2 regions of the Lentibacillus juripiscarius genome follow, and region 1 is predicted to be linked to the other one. Evidence: riboswitches for the same ligand, from Rfam matches in the RefSeq annotation. Region 1 holds a riboswitch; the other holds the start of a gene.
What was found. Region 1 has a riboswitch for thiamine pyrophosphate ahead of thiT (energy-coupled thiamine transporter ThiT). Riboswitches for the same ligand answer to the same signal wherever they lie in the genome.
Positions count from the first base shown of each region.

Region 2: it holds a riboswitch for thiamine pyrophosphate, as region 1 does, so the genes downstream of both, ACFSUO_RS02000 (lipoate--protein ligase family protein) here and thiT (energy-coupled thiamine transporter ThiT) in region 1, are expected to answer to the same signal.

Region 1 covers NZ_JBHUNA010000033.1:19,868-25,919, forward strand. Annotated here, with positions in the region: gene ACFSUO_RS13635 (M3 family oligoendopeptidase) at 1-1,022, shown strand, start outside; TPP riboswitch at 1,293-1,396, shown strand; gene thiT (energy-coupled thiamine transporter ThiT) at 1,514-2,086, shown strand; gene ACFSUO_RS13645 (hypothetical protein) at 2,197-2,328, shown strand; gene ACFSUO_RS13650 (hypothetical protein) at 2,462-3,883, shown strand; gene ACFSUO_RS13655 (Glu/Leu/Phe/Val family dehydrogenase) at 3,971-5,350, shown strand; gene ACFSUO_RS13660 (L-lactate MFS transporter) at 5,929-6,052, shown strand, end outside.
Region 2 covers NZ_JBHUNA010000003.1:161,845-167,896, reverse strand. Annotated here, with positions in the region: gene ACFSUO_RS02010 (hypothetical protein) at 32-202, shown strand; gene lipA (lipoyl synthase) at 749-1,684, opposite strand; gene ACFSUO_RS02000 (lipoate--protein ligase family protein) at 1,677-2,522, opposite strand; TPP riboswitch at 2,647-2,751, opposite strand; gene ACFSUO_RS01995 (ROK family transcriptional regulator) at 3,074-4,273, opposite strand; gene xylA (xylose isomerase) at 4,563-5,888, shown strand; gene xylB (xylulokinase) at 5,917-6,052, shown strand, end outside.

The DNA of each region.
Region 1 (6,052 bases):
CCATTAACCGGATGAAACAGGAAACACTTGATGCAATGTGGGGTGCAATTAATCGCTATAAAACCCATTTTGTAACGTTTCTGGAGAAAAAAGCGGATATATTAGGGTTGGATCAATTAAGCTTCTATGATGTGAATGCACCCATTTCCCATTCGGTGAAAACATCATCGTATACAGAAGGTGCTAGCTTTATTATTGATCAATTCCGGAAATTCAGCCCGAAAATGGCTGATTTTGCCGAAATGGCGTTTGAAAATCGCTGGATTGAAGCGGAGGATCGTCCTGGTAAGCAACCGGGAGGGTTTTGTACCAGTTTTCCTGACAGTAAAGAAACACGTATTTTCATGACGTATTCCGGGTCGGCCGCCAATATAGCGACATTGGCACACGAGTTGGGGCATGCGTACCATCAGCACGTTATGGATGATTTGCATGGGCTGAACCAGGGATACGCCATGAATGTGGCAGAGACGGCATCAACGTTTGCTGAAATGATTGTTGCTGACGCATCGGTGAAAAGTGCAGAGACAAAAGAAGAAAAAAGCGCATTGCTGGAAGACAAAGTGAAGCGCAGTGTTGCATTTTTCATGAATATCCATGCCAGATTTATTTTTGAACAGCGCTTTTATGAGGAGCGCAAGCAAGGGATGGTGTCTGTGGATCGGCTACAGGAACTGATGGTCGACGCACAGAAAGAAGCGTATTGTGAAACACTTTCTGAGTACGATCCGAATTTCTGGGCGTCCAAACTGCACTTCCACATTACCGGTGTGCCATTCTATAACTTCCCGTATACATTTGGCTATTTGTTCAGCCTGGGGATTTATGCACACGCCCAGGAATCGGACGGGGACTTTGAGGATGACTACATCGCCTTACTTCGTGACACCGGCCGGATGACCGTGGAGGAACTGGCGGCCAAACATCTGAACGTTGACTTGACGAAGCCAGATTTTTGGGAAAATGCGATAAAGCTATGTGTTCAGGATGTAGAGGAATTTCTTTCGCTGACAGAAGCATGATTCCGTGTGGTTCCCGTCCGATGGGATCCGCCCGAAACCTGTCTCAGAAAGTGTTTGTTATTTTGCAAATAATGCGTTATACTGAAAATGTGGCTTCAAAAAGGAGGATAAAAAGGACCAAGAAGTTCAAGGCGGTGCTGCTTTGAGTAGCGGAGTGTATGTAAATGAATACATGAGCGACGGAAAAGCAAGCCAACGAAGAAATTCGAAGTGTCATTTTTACCGGACTTTTTGAACAACCTCTGAAACCAGCAAAAAAAGCATAGGTTAGAAGCCTTCAAGGGGAGCCGGATGGCTGAGAGTGAACAGTTTGCTGTTCAGACCCTTCGAACCTGTTAGTTAGTGCTAGCGTAGGGATGGCGGCTTTTTTGATGGAATAGAGAGCAGTGTGAGCGGAATTTCCCATCAGGAAGCTTCCCCTTGGCATTGCTTTTTTTGTGTTCAAAAAATGATAGGCGGAATGGTTCCGTCTGCAAAGGGGAGGAATGTTGATGCGTTCCAATCGCACGCTGTTTTTAATTGAAGTGGCTGTTTTTACAGCACTGGCATTACTGCTGGACATTATTCCGTTTTTATCTATTAAGCTCTGGGCACAGGGTGGTTCTGTATCACTGGCGATGATCCCTGTCTTCATCGTTGCTTTCCGGTGGGGGCTTAAAGGTGGTTTGCTATCGGGCTTTTTGTGGGGAATTCTGCAGGTTGCCGTTGGTACAGGATATGTACTGCATCCGGTCCAGGGTCTTATCGATTATATGCTGGCCTTTACGGTGATTGGTTTTGCCGGTGTTTTTGCAAAGCAGATACAGGAAGCGGTTCAATCCGGTCATGTGAAAACGTACCTGACTTATATTACACTTGGGGCATTCCTTGGCAGCATGCTTCGGTTTGCAGCCCATTTCGCGGCCGGTGTTGTGTTCTTTGAATCGGCAGTGGAGGGACAATCGGTCTGGTTATATTCATTCCTGTATAATGTATCCTATATTATCCCGTCCTTTATCATCTGCTCGATTGCTGTCTTCCTGCTGTTCCACAAACAGCCGAGGACATTAGTGCAGGCAGCATAACGTTCGGACCGCTCACATCACCATCGTAATGAAGAATATTCTGCAAACATGCGACTCTTTGGTATACAAAGGGTCGTTTTTTTCGATATACTTTTTAAAGGGGTGATTTCATGCGCGAACTGGTTGGCCAGTGCCAGATATGTGGTGAAAATGTCTATTGCGAGAATGGGTTTTTTGACGGCGTTCATGAGGACGGAAAACTGATGTGCAATGATTGCGCCGATGAGAATGGATCGAAATGAGTTGAGACCTCGAATTCTTTCCTGAGCGTTCTTAAGATTCGTAAATAGGTGTGTATTTTTGACAAGGGTTGCACCGCTTCTTTCACCTGTGCATAGGCTATAGCACAGTCGAGAAAGGAAGGAAGTGGTTGATGTGGAACTGACCATATCCCATGCGCTATATGGTATTTTTACACTGATCATCATTTTGACCATGATTTTTCGCAAAGGTGTTGTTCTGCCAACGTTGCTTGGCACGTTTGTCATTGCCTGGGTCTACAAAGGGAGTCTTATCGACGGATTTACCGCCATATTTAACGCAAACCTTGTCGCAGCCAAAGAACTCTTCAATATTTTCCTCATTATCACCTTTATGATGGCGTTGCTGCATTCGCTCAGAGACCTTGGCGCTGATCGGCGAATGATTAAGCCGATTCAGAAGCTGATGATCAACGGGCATGTTTCCTTCTTTGTACTGATTGCTGTAACGTACGTTATTTCTCTATTTTTTTGGCCGACGCCGGCTGTTCCGCTCATTTGTGCACTGCTGGTTCCTGCAGCTATCCGATCCGGCCTTCCTGCTATGACGGCGGCGGTTGCAGTTGCGCTGGCTGGGCAGGGAATGGCACTGTCTTCGGACTACATTGTGCAGGTGGCTCCGAATCTGTCAGCCACATCGGCGGGGATTGATACGGCGCTTGTCGCGGATAGGGCGCTTGTACTTTCGCTAATAGCAGGGATAGCAGCGATTGGGCTGGCCTACTTTCTCTACCGCAAGACGATCCGCTCCAAAGATGACCAAATGAATGAAATTGAAATGAATCAAATGCAAACTGCTAAAGAATCCGAAAATAAGTCAAAAGCAACGCATCTGAAGGCATGGAGCAAACTATTCGCCGTTCTTGTTCCAGTTGCCCTGACCACTGTTGTCGCCTACATGATGTACACGAAGCTTTATTCCGGGCGGATGTCCGGGTTTGAAGGTGGCGATGGCGCGGCATTTGTCGGTGGTGTTGCGGTTATTCTGCTGCTCTTGTCAACAGTGGCGTTTGGCCGCCAGAATGCTTTGGACTATATCACTAATCACATAACAGAAGGTTTCGTGTTTGCCTTTAAGGCAATGGGCCCGGTCATCCCCATTGCAGGTTTCTTTTTCCTTGGCAGCTCTGATTTTTCCGGAAGCATACTCGGAATGGATGAAAACGCACCAGGCCTGCTGTTTGATCTTGTCAAATCGTCGCAGGAATTCCTGCCGCAAAGTGCATTCCTTTCTGCATTCAGCGTGCTGATTATTGGCATCATCACCGGGCTTGATGGTTCTGGATTTTCCGGTTTGCCGCTAACTGGCGCACTTGCGGCATCTCTTCAAAACGGAGCCATTGATACCGGGACGCTTGCGGCAATCGGACAAATGGGCTCCATCTGGACCGGTGGCGGAACGATTGTTGCCTGGTCATCGCTGATTGCAATTGCCGGTTTTTGCGGTGTATCCGTTATGGATCTGGTCCGTAAAAACTTTGTACCGGTCATTTTCGGCTTGCTGTTATCGACAGCATTAGCGTTGTTCTTGTTCTAGCCGGTCACAGCTATCATGTTGAAATTAAAGGAAAAACGGGTATGGAATAGTAGACGTACCACTATTTTAATATGGAGGCTGTTTTTTATGGGAAATAATACAGGAACTATTATTCAGGAATCATTGGATGCGCTCATGGATGATGATGGATTTCTGCCGGAACTAACAGGGAAATCACGAGAAAAGGCCTTTTCCTCACTGGCATCAATTCTGTCAACACCGAACCATATTAATAAATCGTATCTGCGCATCACCCGTGACAACGGGAAAGTGGAGCGGGTCCCGGCATTCCGTGTCCAGCACAATAACATTTTGGGTCCGTATAAGGGTGGCATCCGGTTTCATGAGTCTGTCAAAGAGGAGGAAGTGGAAAATTTGGCAGCCCTGATGACACTGAAAAATGCACTGCACGAAGTCCCGTTTGGCGGCGGAAAAGGCGGTGTAATCATCAACCCAAGGGAATACTCAGTCAAAGAACTGAACTTGGTTTGCAAAAAGTATGTCCAGTACTTCAGTGAAATCATCGGACCTGATAAAGATATACCGGCACCGGATGTTGGAACAGGCAGTAGAGAGATGGATTGGATGATGGGCGAATATAAAAGCATCCAGCCGGGAAAACCGTACAGGGGAAGCTTCACCGGAAAAAGTGTCATGAATGGTGGATCCCTTGGCCGAAGTGCTGCAACCGGGAAAGGCGTGTATTTCTCCCTTCGCTACATGCTGCACGATTTCGTCAAGGAGCAGGAGAAGTGGCTGGCTGAACGCGATAATAAATTTGCCCAAACCGCACTCGATCACGCTGACAAAAAACTATCGATTGCCGTGCAAGGCTTCGGGAATGTTGGGTCTGTCGCAGCTTTAGAGGCATACCAGTGTGATTATTTAAATAATAACATTGTGGCCGTCAGCGACCGGAACGTGACGCTTTATAATTCTGATGGCCTCGATATCCCCGGCCTGGTGAAATTTGTGAAAAAGAATGGCGGGGATCTGCCGGTGGACCAGGAACAACTGGAAGAAGCAGAAGTCAAAGCAGAAATCAGGGACAGAGATGATTTGCTGACAATGGATACCGATGTTCTGATGCTGGCAGCGCTGGAATCACAGGTGACACGGAATAATATGGAGGATATAAAAGCAAAGATCATCGTGGAAGCAGCCAATGCACCCATGACAAGTGAAGCGGATACGTATTTAAGTGACAATGGTGTCATTATCATTCCGGATATTTTGGCCAATGCCGGTGGTGCCATTGTGTCGTATCTGGAGTGGCTGCAGGGAAGAGAAACGCAGTTCCTGAGTGAAAAGGAAGTGTATACCCGGCTGACTGATCAGATGAAAGCAACATTTGATACGATATACCCGCAATTTTACGGGGATCCATTCCCATTGCGGCAAAACTGTTATATTCATGCTGTAATGAAGATTTCCACAATCCTGTTCAGGCAAGGGAAACTGTACTGAACGTCCATCAGAAAAAAGGCATTTATTCATTGAGCATTTCCCTTACTGTGAAAAATATCAAATCACCTATCGCTTAGCAGGATTTTAACAATTAAATGAACTGACAAAAACGCTTGGATAGACCTTATTTATCCAAGCGTTTTTTAATATCAAAATATGTGGTCGTTTAAGCACTGAATCTTTTAATAAATGGATATAGGTGATGAACGCCCGAAAGCAGAGTAAGAAGTTCACTGTGGTCGCTCATCGGCGTGATGAACGCCCGAAAGTGGAGTAAGAAGCTCACTGCGGTCGCTCATCGGCGTGATGAACGCCCGAAAGTGGAGGAATTCTCCCGCAGAGGTCGCTCATTGGCGTGATGAACGCCCGAAAGTGGAGGAATTCTCCCGCTACGGTCGCTCATTGGCGTGATGAACGCCCGAAGTGGAGGATTTCTCCCGTAGCAGTCGCTCATTGTTACATCAATAGTTAATTATTTATTCTTTCATGAAAATACTACATACTCTCCAGCATTTTTAAATAAACATAAAATGTGATCACGCATGTCATCAATGGATTGATTCAGCGGGAGGGGAAACATGGAGAAAGTTAAAAATCGTTGGTTCATTGCTTTGTCCGGGGTAGGTATTCATATTTGTATAGGATCGGCGTACGCTTGGAGTGTCTTTACAAACCCGATGGCTGATGCGTATGGCTGGAGCA
Region 2 (6,052 bases), on a different contig from region 1:
CATTGAAACATATGAAGGGGAGGATGTTACGGTGACAAATGAACAATATGATCAAATTATGCAAGCTATAAAGGAATTGCATAATCAGATGCAGGACGGGTTTGCAAAAATTGACAAACGATTTGAAGAAGTAGATAAGCGATTTGACGCAATGGATGAAAAAGTAAACAAATTGCAGGACAGTATGGATCTGCTTGCTTAGAAAAACTTTGAAAACGAGAGTGAATTTCATAATTCAATATCTACCTTTAAAATACGAAAAATTAGGTTATTGCGTTTGATTTCCACTTCAGGCGGACGCTTTCCGCGGGCGGCTGATGAGCCTCCTCATGCTCGTCGTGTTGCAAGTGTGGTCGTGGATGCAGCACTCCTCGCAGGTCGAAGCTTACTCATGGAAGCTTTACTTTGGGCTAACGCCTTGCGGGGTCTCATGTAGGCCTCTTATCCCGCAGGAGTCGTCCGCCTTCCGTTCCAATCTTCTAAGGTAGAGTACGAATGATTAAGTGTATTTTCAGTTATAAGTTCGTATATTAAGCAAAAAAGTATTTACAGAATCAAAAAGGCAATCGGTCAGTATTGAACAATCTACCACTGCTTACTTGAGGGATTGTATCTGTAATAATTTTGGGTAACAGGCACTTTTTTATCCTCCTCCTGTCATACTATCGGAAGAAAAGTGGGACATCAATTTTAATAATACGTTAGGCAAGAAAAAGCTTATCACACTTAAGTGATAAGCTTTTTCCTATTAAAAAATCTGTTCTTTTTCTTGCTCCTCAATGCCTTTCATGTATTTAATCCGATTTTGCTTGGACGCAGCGCTCACTTGCTCATCGGCATGATAGGATGATCTTACCAGTGGACCGGATTCGCAATGGCTAAAGCCTTTCTCCAGCGCAATTTGCTTTAGTACTTCAAATTCATCCGGGTGGTAGTACCGTTCAATATTCAAGTGTTTTTTCGTCGGCTGCAGGTACTGGCCGATCGTCATGATATCCACATTGTGGGCACGCAAATCATCCATCGCTTCCATGATTTCATCTTTTGTTTCGCCCAATCCAACCATGATACTTGATTTTGTCGGTGTATTAGGAGCGATTTCTTTGACGCGTTCCAGCAGTTTCAGGGAACGATCGTATGTAGCAATCGCACGCACCCGTTTCGTCAGTCTGCGAACGGTTTCAATGTTATGATTAAATATATCCGGTTCACTGTTCATTAACGTATACAGGCTTTCATAGTCACCTTTCATATCGGATGGAAGAATCTCAATCGTGCATCCTGGATTTTTGCGGCGGATAGCCCGGACAGTTTCAGCAAAAACGGCTGCACCGCCATCATTCAAATCATCACGTGCAACAGCGGTTACGACCACATGTTTCAGACCCATAATTTCGACCGATTCAGCTACTCGTTCCGGCTCTCCCCAATCCAGTTCACTAGGCCGACCGGTTGCCACCGCACAAAATCGGCAGCCGCGTGTGCACACGTTGCCTAAAATCATAAATGTTGCTGTCTGACGCTCGCTCCAACACTCATGAATATTGGGGCAGCGGGCTTCCTCGCAAACCGTATTCAAACGTTTTTCCCGCATTAATTTTTTTAGGCCGGTATACGATTTATTCGTTTTCAGATCTGTTTTTAACCACTCAGGTTTACGGATATGCTGATAGTTTTTAGCCATGTTTCACGGACTCCTTTCGTAATCGATTATAGTTCCACTCATCGGAACGATATTTTGTTTCTGCTAAATGATAAACTTCTTCCCACTGTTGTCGTGACAGTTCGAAGGGGCGTAACGTTACCCCCAAACCCGATTCGAACCCTGCATAAAACGCATGCTTCATCATGTCGTACGTGTGCGTTTTGTTCGTTAATTGATCAATGGTGACGGCTTTTTCCTGAAAAGCTTCACGTTTCCTTTGCTTGATCGCCTCAGAAGGAAAGCGGAACAAATCATAAAGCATCCCGGTATCCATGTCCATGGGAATCGATCCATGCTGCAGCAGGACACCTTTATTTCTGGTCTGCGCATTTCCGGATAGCTTTTTACCGTCAGCCATCATTTCGTAAAAAGCTGCTTTTTCAAAACAGACAGCGGTGCGATCTCTTGCTGTATCTTTATCCGGCATCGCATAATCAACCGTAATACCTAAGTTCTTAAACCCTTCCACAAGTCCCTTTGACAAAACATAATAGGCCTCACGTACAGACGCAGGAATACCCGGTTGATCCTCGGAAACGACAATGCTGTATGTCAGTTCATTATCATGCAGTACTGCACTGCCGCCCGTTAAGCGGCGGACAAAATGGCAATTATATGATCGTACTGCATCAAAATCGATTGCTTTATCGCTCTTTTGGAATTGCCCAATAGAAAGCGTCGGTCTGGACCAGCCGTAAAAGCGCAATGTCGGCGGGATTTTCCCTTCACTATGCCAGTTTAATAGCGCTTCATCCAATGCCATGTTCACCGCTGCATCCTGATATCCACTATCCAGAAAATACCACTCCTTATGCAAATCCAGCACCTCCTCCCAGTCGCTAAACACTACATTGTGCCCATTTTTAGTGCCCATTTAAAAAAAAAGCTGCACTTGCATGAAGTGCAGCCCGCTGTAAGGTATACGGGTATCCCATATGCCTTACGTACAAGAGTCACTTACCCACGCTAGTATTACCTATCTCGGGCACAAAGGGTTTAAACGACCATCGTTATTCTCAGCCAAAAAGGCTCCCCTAGTGAAAAATAAATTTTACCAATTTAGTTTAACAGTTCTGAAGATTACTGTAAAGGAAAATTATTCCTTTACGGTATGCCATAAAAACCTATATTAGATACATGTTGGCTAAAAAATTTAAAAGGGTTTGCTCTGGCGGAAGTGCTACCGGCCTATGTCAGCGGGGATATAACCGTATTGAATGCTTGTGGCGATGGGGAAAAGGGGGGGTGAGTAATTTGCGTATGGTTATACAGATATTAGAAGAGTACTGAAAATAAATAAGCTATTTGAAACAGCCGCATTTTTCAATAGAAGAATTCGGCTGTTTTCTTGGAGAAGTCTGAATTGATTTATTTGAAGGGTTGCTGAACTTTTTCTAATCTGCTCAAATAGAAATCGGAAATAGCAATGGAAGCAGCACCAAGGGTACTTGAATATTTCTCCAGTACAGAAAATTTAATATCAGTATTTTCATAATGGTATTGAGACAATCTTTCACGAAATACATGATTAATCGGATTTGAAATCCAATTGCTAAATTGTGATATTCTGTTTCCTATAATAACCATTTCAGGATTAAACGTATTGATAACGTTTGTCAACCCAATTCCTATATATTCTCCTAATGTGTGCAGGATTTGTAAAACCTTTTGATTCCCCATTTTTGCTTCTGTTATGAGTTCTTCCAAAGTAATATTCTCATTGCCTTTTAAAACACTTTGTTTATTTGCATACTGTAAAAGAGCATTTTCCGATGCATATAGTTCCCAGCACCCCTGGTTGCCACAGGGACATTTTCGTCCGTTAGCTTCTATAGTAAAGTGTCCCATCTCTCCTGATATGCCGGACGTACCAGTGTAAAGATTGTTTTGGATAATAATTCCCGCCCCTATTCCAATACCTATACTGATGTATATTAAGTTTGAACTGTTTTTTCCGGCACCGTATAGGTGTTCACCATGTGCACCACAATTTGCTTCATTTTGAATCTTTACTGGAATGTGGAAATCATTTTGAATGTCTGCTTTTAAATCAATTTGCTTCCACTCAAGATTTGGAGCAAATAAGATCTTTTCATTATGATCTACATTACCAGGAACTCCTATACCTATGCCTATAACTCCATATGGACTATCCGGTGCCTTAGTAATTAATGAACCGATAATGAAAATTAAAGTATTTTTTACGTCAGTATATTTATTACTTGTTAATGATCTACTGACCTCCTCCATTATAGTTCCGTTTAAATCCGTTAATACACCTAAAACATAATTAACCCCCAAATCTATTCCTATTGAGTACCCCGCATGGTTATTAAAATAAAGCATAACAGGTCTTCTTCCACCACTGGATTGGCCTGATTCTATTTCATTTGCAAATGATTCTTCAATTAATTCTGAAACCATAGTAGAAACGGTTGCTTTATTCAATCCGGTGATTTTAGAGATCTGTGTGCGGGATAATGGACCTTTATCTTTAATGGAATTAAAAACAATTGATTTATTCATTCGTTTAACAAAACTTTGATCGCCAGTTTGTAGTTTTTTCATATACTCTCTTTTCTCCTCAACAAATTAAGTCTCTTAATTCTATCATAAAACTTGAGGAGAATTCACAGATAACCAAGATGACTTTGTTTAAGTACTAAATGAATTAATGGTTTTACTCTATTTATATAATTGGCGTTAAAAGATTTTACGGTGATTTTGAGTGAAAATATTAGAAAGAAGTTATAGGATTAGAAAAACTATTGACAACGTTTTCAATATAGGAGTAAACTTAGTTTAAAAGATAAACAAAGTTACTTTTAGTTAAATAAAACTGAGAGGAGAAAGAATATTGAGCTACTTTCCAAACATAAACAAAATAAATTTTGAAGGACCAACTTCAACTAATCCTTATGCATTCAAGTTTTACAACCCGGATGAGGTTGTTGGTGGAAAAAGAATGGAAGATTATTTGCGTTTTGCAGTAGCATATTGGCACACATTTACAGAAGACTTATCAGATCCTTTTGGTTCCGGGACCGCTGTACGTCCATGGGACAAATTTACGGGTATGGATCAAGCTAAAGCACGAGTAGAGGCTGCGTTTGAATTCTTTGAAAAACTTGGGGTTCCATATTTCTGTTTTCATGATGTTGATATTGCACCAGAAGGAAATACCTTAAGGGAAACAAATAAAAACTTAGATACGATAGTTTCCATGATTAAGGATTATATGAAGGACAGTAAAACAAAATTGCTTTGGAATACTGCTAACAATTTTACGCATCCGCGTTTTATTCACGGGGCTGCATCTTCTAACAATGCGGACGTATTCGCATATGCTGCTGCCAAAGTGAAAAAAGGACTTGAAATTGGTAAAGAATTAGGTGGAGAAAATTATGTGTTTTGGGGAGGACGTGAAGGTTACGAGACACTCCTTAACACAGACATGAAATTAGAATTGGATAATTTAGGGCGTTTCTTCCATATGGCAGTAGATTATGCAAAAGAAATTGGCTTCGATGGTCAATTTCTTATTGAGCCGAAGCCGAAAGAACCAACTACCCATCAGTATGATTTTGATGTTGCAAGCGGGTATGCATTTTTACAACATTATGATCTTCAAGATCATTTTAAATTCAATATTGAAGCGAATCACGCAACACTTGCAGGCCATACGTTTGAACATGAACTTCACTATGCACGTGCGAACAACGTGTTAGGTTCAGTTGATGCCAATCAGGGTCATCCCCACTTAGGCTGGGATACGGATGAATTTCCAACAGACTTATATTCTACAACTTTAGGTATGTATGAAATTATAAAAAATGGAGGACTTGGACGTGGCGGATTAAACTTTGATGCAAAAGTGAGAAGAGGTTCATTTGAGCCTGAAGATCTATTCCACGCCCACATAGCTGGTATGGATAGCTTTGCAGTAGGCTTAAAAGTCGCGCAGAAGTTACTGGATAATCAAGTACTAGAAAGCGTAATAGAAGATCGTTATCAAAGTTACACAGATGGAATTGGTTTAGATATTGTAGAAGGAAAAGCAGATTTTCACAAACTGGAAGATCATGTGCTTGACTTAACAGAAATAAACCATCAATCCGGCAAATTGGAAAGGCTGAAAGCGACGATTAATCAGTATATGTTAAATGCTTACGCTAATAATTAAGGAATTCACTTGCTGAGGGGGGTTAATGATGAAATATGTCATTGGGGTTGATTTAGGAACGAGTGCAGTGAAGGTTTTATTAGTGAATCAGCAGGGACAAGTAACTCAAGAAGTTTCTAAAGACTATCCCTTAATACAAGAAAAAACAGGGTATAGCGAGCAGG